One region of the Enterobacter sp. JH25 genome, then DNA from elsewhere that is predicted to be linked to it. Evidence: predicted binding sites of a transcription regulator. Region 1 holds the regulator's gene; the other holds the start of a gene.

Evidence for each region. Region 1 encodes LexA, which represses DNA repair genes until DNA is damaged. Its sites were predicted from a motif close to TNCTGTATGTACATACAGNA; they were not measured.
Region 2: a site for LexA is predicted at 4,227-4,246, ahead of umuD (translesion error-prone DNA polymerase V autoproteolytic subunit). Genes of this name have one in related genera too.

The regions. Positions count from the first base shown of each region.
Region 1 is NZ_CP091319.1:306,746-314,031, forward strand. Features, by position in the region: gene plsB (glycerol-3-phosphate 1-O-acyltransferase PlsB) at 1-1,374, opposite strand, end outside; gene L2Y28_RS01480 (diacylglycerol kinase) at 1,529-1,897, shown strand; gene lexA (transcriptional repressor LexA) at 2,006-2,614, shown strand; gene dinF (MATE family efflux transporter DinF) at 2,678-4,015, shown strand; gene L2Y28_RS01495 (CsbD family protein) at 4,135-4,344, shown strand; gene zur (zinc uptake transcriptional repressor Zur) at 4,393-4,905, opposite strand; gene L2Y28_RS01505 (cupin domain-containing protein) at 5,023-5,511, shown strand; gene traF (conjugal transfer protein TraF) at 5,704-6,990, shown strand; gene dusA (tRNA dihydrouridine(20/20a) synthase DusA) at 7,073-7,286, shown strand, end outside.
Region 2 is NZ_CP091320.1:178,869-186,154, reverse strand. Features, by position in the region: gene L2Y28_RS23555 (thioredoxin fold domain-containing protein) at 1-24, shown strand, start outside; gene L2Y28_RS23550 (hypothetical protein) at 49-441, shown strand; gene L2Y28_RS23545 (hypothetical protein) at 637-897, shown strand; gene L2Y28_RS23540 (hypothetical protein) at 957-1,304, opposite strand; gene L2Y28_RS23535 (DsbA family protein) at 1,675-2,484, shown strand; gene umuC (translesion error-prone DNA polymerase V subunit UmuC) at 2,530-3,783, opposite strand; gene umuD (translesion error-prone DNA polymerase V autoproteolytic subunit) at 3,773-4,207, opposite strand; gene L2Y28_RS23520 (hypothetical protein) at 4,401-5,009, shown strand; gene L2Y28_RS23515 (hypothetical protein) at 5,163-5,516, shown strand; gene L2Y28_RS23510 (hypothetical protein) at 5,739-7,286, shown strand, end outside.

The DNA.
Region 1 (7,286 bases):
TTTACTCAGACCACGCAGCATCTGCGGCAGACTCTCTTTCTCTTTGGTCGCACCGCGCAGCTCTTTCGCGTAGGTGCCCACTTCCATCACGTGTTCATAACCGATGTAAATAGGCACCAGCGTGATAGGACGCGTACCGCCACGCAGCATGGCCTGAATGGTCATCGACAGCGTGCCGGTCTTCGGATCGAGCAGACGACCGGTACGGGAGCGACCGCCTTCAACAAAGTACTCCACGGAATAACCGCGGCTGAACAGCTCGCCCAGATACTCCCTGAAGACGGTGGAGTAGAGCTTGTTACCCTTGAAGGTACGACGAATGAAGAACGCACCCAGACGGCGGAAAATCGGACCTGCTGGCCAGAAGTTCAGGTTGATACCGGCAGCAATATGCGGCGGCACCAGGCCCTGGTGATAGAGCACGTAAGAGAGCAGCAGGTAGTCCATGTGGCTGCGGTGGCAGGGCACATAGACAATCTCGTGGCCGTCATGCGCTAACTGACGCACGCGCTCGGCGTTGTGGACGTTAATCCCCTGATAGAGGCGGTTCCACGTGAAACCGAGGATACGGTCAGAGAGACGAATCATCTCGTAGGAGAAGTTCGCGGCGATCTCTTCCATCAGCGCGATTGCGTTCTGCTGCGCTTTCTCGTGCGAAATCTTCTTGCTGCGCGCTTCGTCTTCTACGGCACGGGCAATCGCTTTGGAAGCCAGCAGCTTGTTAAACAGATCCTGACGCGCCGGGAGACGTGGCCCAACGGCCGCCAGACGCTGACGTGCAAAGTGCATTCGCGCAACGCGCGCCAGCTTTTGCGCAATGATTTTGTCAGTACCGTGTTCATCCGCCATGCGGCGCAGTGAAACGGAAGGCGAGAAGCGAACAAAGCTGTCGCGTCCCAGCCATGAGACGGCGAAGAATTTCTGAATGCCGTTGAGCATACGCAGCGGCGGGTTCTCTTCCCCTTTTTCACGCCCCGGACGACGGCCAAACATCACCGACACCGGCACCATCTGCACGTCCAGATCGGGGTTGCTGCGGTGCAGATCGAGGTAATCATGGAACAGCTTAATGGACTCTTCTTTCGGCGTGTAATAGGTGAACACGCGCGGTCCGCCATGGATGAACACGTAGCGCGGCAGCAGCGTACCGTCGACTTCCAGCGGTTCAAGCGGGTCAGGTAAATCGTGCGCCAGACATTGAGCGCGAAGCGTTAGCAGGTCTGCCTTCGAGTTATAAGGCAAAACGTACATAATAGGGCGCGACGTATCGAGCCCTAATTCCAGCGCAGGTTCTGCTGGGATAGACTTACTTTTTACCAGTACGCTTAATGGTAAATTAAGTAATTTGTAGTAAATTCGTGGCCAGCCGGACATAAACGATGTAAAGCCTCTGGTTAATAATGCAATTGCGGCGCAAGGATAACAGAATGCGCGCAAAATTTCTGTTGTTACCCGTCATACTTCAGGTCGCAGCAAAACGCGCTGCGGCTTTAGTTACTGACGCTATTTATCATAAAAGGTTCTTTTAATGGCCAATAATACCACTGGGTTAACTCGAATCATTAAAGCTGCCGGTTATTCATGGAAAGGTTTCCGCGCCGCATGGGTTAATGAAGCCGCTTTCCGCCAGGAAGCGGTTGCCGCAATCGTTGCCGTTGTCATCGCCTGCTTCCTTGATGTTGATGCTATCACCCGCGTACTGCTCATCGGATCTGTCCTTCTGGTGATGATAGTGGAAATTCTGAATAGCGCTATTGAGGCCGTTGTTGACCGAATCGGGTCGGAATTCCATGAACTGTCTGGCCGGGCGAAAGACATGGGTTCCGCTGCCGTACTGCTGTCGATTATCACGGCGGCGATCACCTGGGTCACGCTACTTTGGTCGCATTTCCGATGAGCCTCGAGGAATAATTAAGTCCCTGGTTTTTTGTGCAGTTTTTGGTTCCAAAATCGCCTTTGACTGTATATACTCACAGCATAACTGTATATACACCCAGGGGGCGGTATGAAAGCGTTAACGACCAGGCAGCAAGAGGTGTTTGATCTCATTCGGGATCATATCGGCCAGACGGGTATGCCACCCACGCGTGCAGAAATTGCGCAGCGTCTGGGCTTCCGTTCTCCTAATGCTGCCGAAGAGCACCTTAAGGCGCTTGCGCGTAAGGGCGTGATTGAGATTGTTTCCGGCGCCTCACGCGGCATCCGTCTGCTGGTGGAAGAAGAGAGCGGTATTCCGCTGGTGGGTCGCGTAGCCGCAGGTGAACCTCTGCTGGCGCAGCAGCACATCGAAGGGCACTATCAGGTTGACCCAGGCATGTTCAAGCCGAGCGCCGATTTCCTGCTGCGCGTTAGCGGAATGTCCATGAAAGATATCGGTATTCTGGATGGCGATCTGCTGGCGGTACACAAAACGCAGGACGTGCGTAACGGGCAAGTCGTGGTGGCGCGCATTGATGATGAAGTGACGGTTAAGCGCCTGAAAAAACAAGGCAATACCGTGCAGCTTCTGCCTGAAAACAATGAATTCCCCCCGATTGTGGTGGATCTCCGCGAGCAGAGCTTCTCTATTGAAGGGCTGGCGGTCGGCGTTATCCGCAACGGTGAATGGCTGTAATCTCTTCCTGACAGGCTGTAGTTCCTCTACAGCCTGGCCTGTTTTCTGATTCCGGTAATTTCCATGGCATTGCTAACTTCTGCCGATAAGGCGTTGTGGCGTCTTGCGCTACCGATGATTTTTTCCAATATTACCGTTCCTCTGCTGGGGCTGGTGGATACGGCGGTTATCGGGCATCTCGATTCGCCGATTTATCTTGGCGGCGTCGCGATCGGCGCAACGGCGACCAGCTTCCTCTTTATGCTGCTGCTTTTTCTGCGCATGAGTACGACAGGCCTGACGGCCCAGGCGTATGGTGCAAAAGATCCTCTGCGTCTGGCGCGTGCGCTGGTTCAGCCGCTCATTCTGGCATTCGGTGCCGGCGCGTTAATCGTTCTGTTGCGTACGCCGCTGATTGATCTTGCGCTCCATATTGTAGGTGGCAGCGATGCCGTACTGGAACAGGCCCGGCGGTTCCTCGAAATTCGCTGGCTCAGCGCGCCCGCTTCACTGGCAAACCTGGTCCTGCTGGGCTGGCTGCTGGGCGTGCAGTACGCCCGCGCGCCGGTGATCCTACTGGTGGTGGGCAACCTGCTTAACATTGTGCTCGATCTCTGGCTGGTGATGGGACTGCACATGAACGTCCGGGGCGCGGCGCTGGCTACGGCAATTGCCGAGTACGGGACGCTGCTGATCGGTTTGGGGATGGTCTGGCGCGTGCTGGCGATGCGCGGTATCACCCTGGATCTGCTGAAATCGGCCTGGCGCGGCAATATGCGTAAGCTGCTGGCGCTCAATCGCGACATCATGCTCCGTTCGCTCCTGCTGCAACTCTGCTTCGGCGCATTAACCGTTTTTGGTGCCCGTCTTGGGCCTGAGATCGTCGCCGTCAACGCAGTGCTCATGACGTTACTGACCTTTACCGCTTACGCGCTGGATGGTTTTGCTTACGCCGTCGAGGCGCATTCAGGGCAGGCTTATGGCGCGCGTGAAAGCGGCCAGTTACGCGAAGTCTGGCGTGCTGCCTGTCGTCAGGCGGGTCTGGTGGCGCTGGTCTTTGCTCTGGTTTACGCCTGTTTTGGTGGGCATATTGTCGCGCTTCTCACCTCGTTGCCCGCGCTACGTGAGCTGGCCGATCGCTACATCCTCTGGCAGGTCGTATTACCGGTGGTGGGCGTGTGGTGCTATTTGCTGGACGGCATGTTTATTGGTGCGACGCGAGGGGCGGAGATGCGCAACAGCATGGCCGTCGCTGCGGCGGGGTTCGGCCTGACGCTGCTGACCTTGCCGTATCTCGGCAATCATGGTCTGTGGCTCGCGCTGGCGGTGTTTCTCTCACTGCGTGGCCTTTCGCTGGCCGTTATCTGGCGTCGTCACTGGCGAAACAATACCTGGTTTCCAGCCCCGCACGATATATCGTAACGGTTAAAGATTCCGAATATAAAAATAAATGCCAAATCCTTAACTACAATAATAATCACGTCCAGCAGAAAAGAACGAAGCGGACGATACTCATAGACGCTTAACACGAGGACACGATTATGAATAAAGATGAAATCGGCGGCAACTGGAAGCAATTCAAAGGTAAAGCGAAAGAACAGTGGGGTAAGCTGACAGATGACGATATGACCGTCATTGAAGGTAAGCGCGATCAGCTGGTAGGTAAAATCCAGGAGCGCTACGGTTACGAAAAAGATCAGGCGGAAAACGAAGTCAAAGACTGGGAAACCCGTAACGACTACCGCTGGTAACCGGCACTATCCCCAAAGGGCGGCCATGAGCCGCCTTTTTCTTTGGCCTTAACGCGGCTTTTTCTTCACCAGGATAGAGTGATCGTGCTGACAGGCATCCTGATGACGGCATGACTCCACCTCCACGCAGGCAGAACATAAGCCGTGGGCTTCGATCACGTTATGGCGCAGCGCAAAGCCCATTCTGGCTGCCAGCGTATGCATAATATCTTCCACACCTTCCGCACACTCTTCCTTCACCACGCCACAGCGATCGCAGATAAACATGGCGGACGTGTGAGTAGGCTGGTCAAAAAGATGGCACAGCACATAGCTGTTTGTTGATTCCACTTTATGCACAAACCCTTGCTCCAGCAGAAAATCCAGCGCCCGATAGACGGTCGGCGGTTTTGCCTGCGGCTCGCTTTCACGCAGCAGGTCGAGCAGATCGTAAGCGCTGATGGCACCCTGTTGCAGGCTCATCAGACGCAGTACCTCAAGGCGCTGCGGGGTCAGGCGCACATTGCGTTGCGCGCACAGCTTTTCAGCTTGCGCTAACAGCTCTTTTGTGGACTTGTCCATCGGGCACCTCGGATGTGAAAAGGGTAGAAAACCCTCACTTTATCATGTTCTGCTAAAAACACCGAGATCCGCCGGGCTGTGCTATACCTGACGCATCGCAAATCGGGAGATCGCATGATGAAAAGACCTGACTGTATTCGGCACTGGCGGGACGTGGAAGGCGCCGATGACGCAACGTATCCGGACAGCAATGAACGGTTTTCTATTGGCGCGCCGCTGGCCCGCAAGCTGGGTCTCGGCCGCATTGGTATTCACCATGAACGGCTGCCGCCCGGACGCCGTACTTCTTATCCGCATGCGGAAAGCGACGAAGAGGAGTTTGTTTACGTTCTGGAGGGTTACCCTGAGGCCTGGATCAATGGTTATCTGTGGAAGCTTGAACCCGGAGACAGCGTGGGATTTCCTGCCGGCACGGGCGTGTGCCATACCTTTATCAACAACACCGATGAAGAGGTGCGCTTACTGGTGGTGGGTGAGGCTAATAAAAAACATAACCGCATCTACTATCCCCTCAATCCGGTGTATGCCGTGACGCGCGAAGACCACTGGGTAGACCATCCGCCTCAGTTTTTTGGCCCGCACGATGGAAAACCTGGGCGAAAATAATTTCCTCTTCTATAAATATTGATGGTCGTCACACATTAGAACAGGCCGGGATGGAATTTAACTTAGGGAAATAGCGGGTCTTTTTGTACTTATTCACAGCAATAGTTCGTTCCTGTTTGGGTGATAACAGACAGGGTTAATTAATAACAAACTATTTACGAGCACACTGTGAAAAAACATTTTAAATTTTCGATGGTTAGCATTGCTGTCTCCTTTTTTATGGCAAATCAGGCGGGAGCAGCCAATACCTGGACGGAAGCGCGTAGCGACGCAATGGGCGGAACGGGTGTCGCGGCAGGGAGCTATGGCAGCGGGGCGTTAATCAACCCCGCGTTACTTGCAAAATCTAAGCCCGAGGATGATGTGACGGTCATTTTGCCGTCCGTTGGCGTGCAGGTGACCGATGAAGACAATCTTCAGGACGAGATTGATACCATTAACGATAAAATCAATCATTACAAGGACGTGGTTGATAGTCTGACCCCCATTGATATCATCACGGATCCATTAGGTTCGATCAATCAGTTCCAGGGCGCAGCGAAAGATCTCGCTGATGAGCTGGACTACCTGAAAGGCAAAACCGCACACGCCACCGCAGGGGCGGGGATTGCCGTCAGTATCCCTAACGATGTCCTTTCCGTGGCCTTTATGGCAAAAGGCTATGCACATGGCCGCGTCAGCTCTTCAATCGATCAGCAGGACATTGATTATCTGCGCGGCATACAACGAAGCGATGCGGTGGCTGCCGGTGTGGCGCTGGATGCCGCGCTAAACGGTTCCGATCAGATCACCAAAAACCTTAACTCTACGGCGTCTGGCCGGGCGGCGATTGTGTCCGACTACGGTATTGCGGTAGCCCGTCAGTTCGATCTTGGCGGCGTTCCGGTTTCCGTTGGCGTCACGCCGAAGCTGCAAAAAACCTGGCTCTATAACTACACTACCTCAATCTACGATTACGACAGTAATAAGTGGAACGACAGCCGCTACCGTACCGACGACACTGGCTTCAACGTCGATGCCGGTATTGCTGCTGATTTCGGTGAAAACTGGACGGTCGGCGTGAGCGGGCAAAACCTGATGTCGCGCGATATCGATACCAAAGATATCCGCATTCGCAACGGGCGCACGGAAGAGGTGGTGAGTTATAAAGACACCTATCAGATCCGTCCGCTGGTCACTGCCGGGGCCGCCTGGCACAACGATCTGGTCACGCTGACCGCAGATGGCGATCTGACCGAAACCAAGGGCTTTAAAAGCGAAGACACCTCCCAGTACGTTGGCGTCGGTGCCGAAGTCACGCCGCTGAGCTGGCTGGCAGTACGCGCCGGTTATCGTGCGGATATGAAAGGGAACGACAGCAACGTCTTTACCGGCGGTGTCGGTTTTGCGCCGTTCAACTCCGTCCATGTTGACCTGATGGGGCTTTATGGCGAAGACGAGACCTGGGGCGCAGGGGCACAGTTGAGCATGACGTTCTAAAGTACACCGGAGGCGCTGCGCCTCCGGCTTTTCTTTGTGCTATAGTAGCGCCCCTTTTCCACCAGATGCTTAAAAGTTCGCCATGTCGTCAGAATTTCAGACCGCTTTCCCTGCACATCGTTTCTCCATTGCGCCAATGCTCGACTGGACGGACAGACACTGCCGCTATTTCCTGCGTCAGCTCTCCCGCCATACGCTTCTGTACACCGAAATGGTCACTACCGGCGCAATTATTCACGGCAAAGGCGACTATCTGGCGTACAGCGAAGAGGAGCATCCGGTTGCGCTGCAACTCG
Region 2 (7,286 bases), on a different replicon from region 1:
CAAATGGGCGCTGCGCAAAAGTAACTTTTCCGACTGTAAGAGGTGTGTATGAAATCTACTTTACTGAGTACGTTAATGCTGGTTGCTGTAGGTGTACAGCCCGTTTTCGCTGCACAATGTCAGTACGGAGCCTGTGGAACGGAAAACGATCCCGGAATCGGATTTCTGATGTCATCGGTACAAATGGATAAAGGTGAACATCTAAAGGAACTCTCTGGTGTTGCGACCACAGGTGACACCATCTCTAAAAAGATGGAAAGCTACCTGGGAAATAAAAAGCTCAAGGTAAACACCGACAGTACCCGCAAGGGGCCGGGTAATACCACCATCAGGCCTACAGATGAGCTCGCCCCAACGAGGCAACTAAAAGTTATCCGGCCCGAACTGGTAAAAAATCCCGATTCGCAGCTCGTGGTAGCTTTCAATGAGCGCCTGGCCTGATTTATTGACTGAGAGCGTCCAGAAGGAAAAAAGATGTCGATACTCAGTAGCTTCGTCATCAGAGCAACGGGGATACCTGACAAAAAGTATCTCCGGGATCCCGTAATAAAACGTTGTTATAAACGTCTGAGTCGTAGGGTGCCTGCTCTAATGACGGGGTGGCTTCTGTGCATTCTGGGTTCAGGGTATGTCAGTATGGCACTGGAACAGCCTGATAGCACTGTATTACTCAGTCTGCTGCTGTTGTATGTTATGTCAGGCATTTTACTGATGCAGTTCCAGTATATGTATTCAGAGCGAAGCATAGGCTACAAGTTCTACCTGGAAGTGCTTATGAATGCAGCTGCCAGTACTCAACATAAAGAACAGTTACAGTATCTGTTCATTAATAAGCCCAATTCCATCACGATGGGCGATCTTTACCGACTTTATGATTTTAATGGGGGAGGGCGATAGCCACGTTAATGTGCGTGTCCAAAAGTCACTTTTGAACATTCTCTTCCCGCCGTCTGCTTTCAGTTCCAGGGGATCACTGCAACATAATTTCCGGAACGCAGCGGCGCATCAAATTTATCAGTAAAGGCGTCGATCATTGCTGAATAAGCAATGCTGTCTGACGGCACAGGTGCATTGCTTTGCATACTCACTTTCAGAACCTGCTTTGCTCCTTTCGCTGACGGGTATACCTCGACATCCAGCTGTCGCATATAGTGCATCTGCGACATCGTCTCAGTGCCTATTACCCCATCGACTGGCTTGTAGTCATAGTCAGTATGCAATTCGCCATGCTTGTCAGTTCTCGTTGTCTTTTTATCTACAACGTAGCCTGTCACCCCAGTAAGAAGCTGCTCGCTATACTGCATGTTCTCCTGTGAGCTGCTGATTCGGAACCTGAGCACATAATCTGGCTGGTGAGTGGAAATAATGACTCCTTTTTTTGCTAATCCATCAGCAAAACGGCCTGAAAACATTCTGGACTGAATACTTTCGTCCGGAGGGACTATCTGAAACCTTTTATTTGTAACAGGACGAGGCATTAGATCGTACGCATCTACCTGGTTTGCGAAATGATATCCGCATCCACTCAAAAGCATTGCGGTTGTGAGTATAAAGCCCTGCCTAATCATCCTTTAATCTCCAAAAAGCATTGTTTCACGAATAATTCCGATTTACCGGGCCAGTATAATCCATCGCAGGTTAATAACTAACAGGCTGAAAAGCATAAAGGTAGCTATGTCTAAAGAATTTTATTTAAAACCGATGGCCACGATTTTAATTTCTGCGGTTATTGCTACCGCTGCCTCGGCGTTAATCACGGCAACTTATTTTAAACCGAAGGTGCTCAGTGAGGAAGAAATTGGCAAAATTGCCGCTACTTACCTGGTAAAAAATCCCCATTATTTAGTGGAAGCAGGTAAGGCGCTGGAAAATCAGAACGTGAGTGCCTCAGTGGAACGAATAATTCCATATGCGCCAGCTCTGCTGGATACCAAGGAGACGCCAAACATCGGCCCTGATGACGCCGACGTCGCGGTAATCGAGTTCTTCGACTATCAGTGTATTTACTGCATGCGGGTTACACCTGTTGTTGAATCGGTAATGAATCAGAGCAAAGATGTAAAATTCTTCTTTAAAGAATTCCCGATTTTTGCCGGTTCAAAACCTGTATCTGCCATGGGGGCCGCTACGGGTCTGCACGTCTATCAGAATTTCGGTGCTGAAGCCTATCGTAAGTACCACAACAACCTGATGGCTGTGGCTCATACCTTCATGACCTCTCAACGCAAATTCGAACTCACTGACTTTAATACTGTGGTGGAAAAGTCAGGGTTTAACAGCACGTTTTCTGACAGGGAAAAAAACCGGTATGAAAACGTGATCTCCGGCAATATGCAGCTGGGCGAAGCGCTCGGGATCACCGGCACACCCGGTTTCATCATTATGAATATGAAAAAGCCGAATGCGGCGACTACCACATTTATCCCCGGGGCTATGGACGCAGCAACTTTGCAGGGCGCAATCGAAAAAGCTCGCGGGGCCTAAAGTTACTTTCACATTTGATGAGTACGGCCATGCCGGTCATGGCCGCTACGCTTTTACAACGAGTAATTCATCCCAGCGGGTCGTATATCTCGGTGATAGCATGGCCTGCTTCATACGAAAATCCTGTTGAATGCCTTCCCCCAGTAAAAACAGAGCTCCGCGCTTTTCTTTATTGAACCGGTCCATAACTTTCATCAGTGCCTGACTGCCAGGCCTGGCCGGGCGAGTATCAAACAGGCTGAGTTGCTCTGTGCCGTCAGTCATAGCGGAGAGCATTACCCCTGCTTTCGCATACGCTATCCCGGGTCTGTAAATGCGGTTCAGGATGGTCATGGCTGCATCAACCAGATCGCGGGTGTCCTGTGTAGCGGTAAGCGGCTCGATACCACAATTGCTGTAGCGGTTTTCACCTTGCGCATAATTGCTACTCTGAATGAAGACTGTGATTTGACGGGTCCACGAGCCATCCTTGCGCAGCTGCTCTGCCGCCCGGGCGGTAAAAAATGAAACTGCCTCATGTAGCTTGCCTATCTCATTAAGGCGCTGACCAAAACTTCTGGAAACGATAATCTGTTGCCTGACAGGAGGAGACTCGTGCAGCCGGAAACATGGTTCGCCATGCAGTTCCCGCCAGGTACGCTCGATTTCAACGCCAAAGCTTTTACGTAAAAAGCGAACGTCGCTATTATAAAAATCACCGGCAGTGATGATCCCGAAAGCCGACAGGCGTTCACTAATCTTTCGACCAATACCCCATATTTCTCTGGTACTGATCAGGCTCAGGAGCTTCCTGATCCTGGCCTGATCAGTCAAAACTACAACCCCGCCTGTAGCTGCCCATCGTTTGCTCGCATAGGTGCATAATTTAGCGAGGGTTTTGGTGCTTGAACAACCCACACCACAGGTAAGGGACAGATTATGAAGAAGTGTACTTCTGATCAACCGGCCGTAATCTTCATAATCTATTATCTTGTTCATGTTTTTCAATAACATGAAATTTTCATCTATGCTATATCGACTCGATTGAGGCGCGAAGCTTTCCAGCGTTTCATGGAAGCGATTTGAGTAGTCTTCATACAAAGTAAAGTTAGAGCTCCGGACTTCGATCCGGTGTTGCTGAATCAAATCCCTGCACTTAAAAATTGGGGTCCCACGCTTAATACCAACGCTTTTAGCCAGTTTATTCATTGCAATGACGGACGAATCGTTATTGCTGGCTATGATGAGCGGCTTTTTTGACAGCTTGGGATCCATCGCACACTCAAATGCCGCATAGGCTCCGTTAATATCAACGTGCATGTACATGGCTGAACTGATTCAGTGCAAAGGTGACGACGCCCCATATCTCAAGGGATTCAGGATTTACACGTATCGGCTTATAGGCTGGATTAGAAGGCATCAAAAGCAGCTCAGGATACGTGTGTAAGATCTTTACCGTAAACTCTCCATCCACCAGCGCAACGACGATAGAGCCGTGTCGTGCTGTTAAAGACCGATCCACAACCAGTATTGCTCCATCATTGATACCGGCATTGATCATACTGAGGCCCGCCGCCCTGACAAAGAAGGTTGAGGGGCGGTTGCGGACTACATATTCATGCAAATTTAATTCATTATCTTCATGCCCGGCGCACGGACTCATCACTCCACAGCTTAGTAAATCACTGAAAAAAGGTGCCATTTCGTAAGGCTTGTTGCTAATGTGCTCAAGGATAACAGACATAGCTACACTCGAATTCTTGTACTGTATGTATAAACAGTATTGCGAGTTGAAGAGAAAAGATCAAATCTCTCCGGTAACGCTATCAAGCCTGACGAAAAATTAAGCTTTATCATAAACATCAAAAACCATCTTTTACCGATAATGGCGAGCTGGCCTACGAAGAAGGTATACAAGCTAGGATGAAAGGATTCTGATGCTCCTCCCACCAAATTTTTTATCTCCTGAAGACCAGGCTGAGTACGATGCTTATATGGCAAGGTTCAGCGAGGTAAATCACTATTATGAGCATTGCACTGTCCCCGTGATTGACTGGTTTTTTAAACAAGCAACCGAGGCGCTGCATCATGGTCTATGGTTACCGGCCTGTACGAGCTTTCTGAATGGGATCGAAACATCACTCAGGGTTACGCTGAAGTTGAAATCAACTGTTAACGTTCAGCAGTCAGTTCCTGTACTGGTGGACTTAGATGGTACGTCAGTAATGAGTAACGCTTTAATGCGAAAGGCTAAGCAGGAAGGGATGCCGATAGAATTACTGTCATTTCCAGCCGAGAAGAATATGTTGGCAAAGATAGACGCTGGTAAAAAACCTGAAGCAGATATCGTCAGGCTTAGAAATAGTCTATGCCATGGCAACATTCTGGAGTTCATTATGAGTGTTAAAGTCGGTTCTCCAGATCCCATACGAATTTTTACTCCTGGTAACTGCTGTGGTTTAGCGCTTTTACTTTCGGCCTTATCGAAGAAATGGACGGTAGGCTTGCATCAATACTGGATCGACAACAATCTGACGTCCTGCTGAAACCTCATAAATCATGCCTACTAAAGTCACGTGCAAAAAAACGTTGTAGCATGATATGTTTAAAGTCAAAACAGTGGGTTCTATGTTTTGACGGCAAACATGATATAACTAATACTTCATAAGTAGATATCAATAGTCATAATGGAGTGAACTATGAAATTAAAAAATATTCTGCTGTGTGCGATGATGTCAGTCGCTTTTGGCTCCTCTGCTAATACTACACATAAAGTTGAAAACGAACCTATCCCAAACATTATTCTTGATGGTAAGGTTGATGATATTTGTAAAGATGCAAGCATCCGAACTGAACTTAATCATGATAAAGCAAAGGAACTGGTAACCACCAACCTGAAGCAGGCATTACCATTAAATACGGTACCGGATAAGTTGGATGAAGTTGCAGAAGCCTTTGTAAACCGCGACAAAGGCGCTTCAGAAACAGCAGACCATTGCCTTGTTAATGTACGTAATAAATACTGGGAAATGTATCCCTCTGAAGATAAGTAGCATTTATTATTAAAGGCTTCACTTAAGAAGCCTTTTTTAACCCTTTGCGAAACCTGCTTTAAAAGCAATGCGCTATTCATATCTAAGAATCTATTTAATTAATGAATAATAGTGGACGGATTCATTTCTAGTGAATGCCGAAGTTGGTGTTTTTTGAGTTATTAGACGGTAAGTGCAATCTGGTATGATTCACCTAACATACGAATCTGGAAGGAAAGGTATATGGGTGACCTGGTCAGCAAAAATAACATTGACCGTTTAGAGCGATTTCATTCTTTGCTGGCGGGTCAGTACTGGACGTCCACTGACAGCATCCCTGAAGAGGGTATTGTGGCAGGGGATACGCTGCTCATTACGTCTTTGCGTTACGTTGAAGATAAGCTGCACACAGTGATTCTACGCGCCCATCCCCGCGTTTACGGTCAGACTGTAGCTATTGTCACTGAAGACAGCAGCGGCAACCGTAGGGAACGTGGCAAAGAAATGCGAGAGCATCGCTTCCTGGTTAAGGATTTTCTGTCCAGTTTTGTATTTGAACCCGACCATAAGGTAATCCGGGATGCTGAACTCAGACAAGCTCAGGAAGAAGTGAATAGCCTACAGGCATCGCTTACAGCCCTCGTGAGCGATGCTCAGGGGCTCCGTGACCTTGCGATTGAGCAATTAGGTACAGATGACCGTGAAAACCCTGTGACGGGCCTTAGCGTTGCGTTAGTGCCCCCACAAGAGCAGCAGGCGGTAACCTCACTGGCGATTGGATCAGTTCAAAATGCTCTGTCCTCTGGTATTTCAGATACCCGCATTGAACAAATCAGAGAAGCGGCCTTAAAAGAAGGGCAGATCAGCACAGCCATCAGCAAAATCATCACACAACGAACGCAGGCAATCGCTAATGCCAGCAAAAGAATGCTGCCCTATTTCGAGGAAGTTGCAGCGGCAAGTCTGGCCACTACAGAAGAAGCCATGGAATATGTGAAGAAAATCCACGATGGCGTTGGCAGTCTGGAACTGTATACCGGCAAAGACGTTGAGGTAGTGAATATCGTGAAGGGTGAATCCGCTCCATCACACCTCCCGCTCCAGGTCGTTCAGGCAAAGCTGATGGTGGATGAAGAGCTGGCCGTATGGTGCGATCTCGATAGCTGGTTCGACTTCTCTGATATGGAAAAATTTCATGAAACTTTACGAACCAGCCCCGGGCTGGTGGAGCAGATTTTTCCGTCCGAACGTTCCATCGTATGTATGGCCACAACACGACGTTATATCGATTACCGCGATCCCTGGGAAAATCATGTCCGCAATGACAGGAACCGGGTTGTATTCCTTCTGGTCCGGGACGGTCAAAATATTCATCAGGTTTACTCTTCGGTAGAAAGCCATCTTGGGGCTTCGCAGCTATTCCCTTCCGCCAGCGAACAGGAAGCACATTTCCAGGGGATTGATGGCAGCACCATAAAGTTTGAGGACGTCAGTTATACCGACCGACTGAAGCAGCATGATCTTATGGCACTTCACTACCGTCGTTTCCTGATCCTTATCTGCGGCCTCGATCACCGGCTCAAACTATTTGGTGATTTCTATGATACCAATACCCCTTACAGTTTTCTGAGCCTTGAGTTCCAGGAACGGTACTTCCAATTTCTGCACGACAAAGACGGTTCTGGCCTTTTGGGTATGGCTGAGACACGGCCGTCTCTGCAAAGTTATCTTGAACAGGCAAACTCATGCCTTCAGTCCGGATCCCGGGTAATGTGCAACTGGGATTCGTTG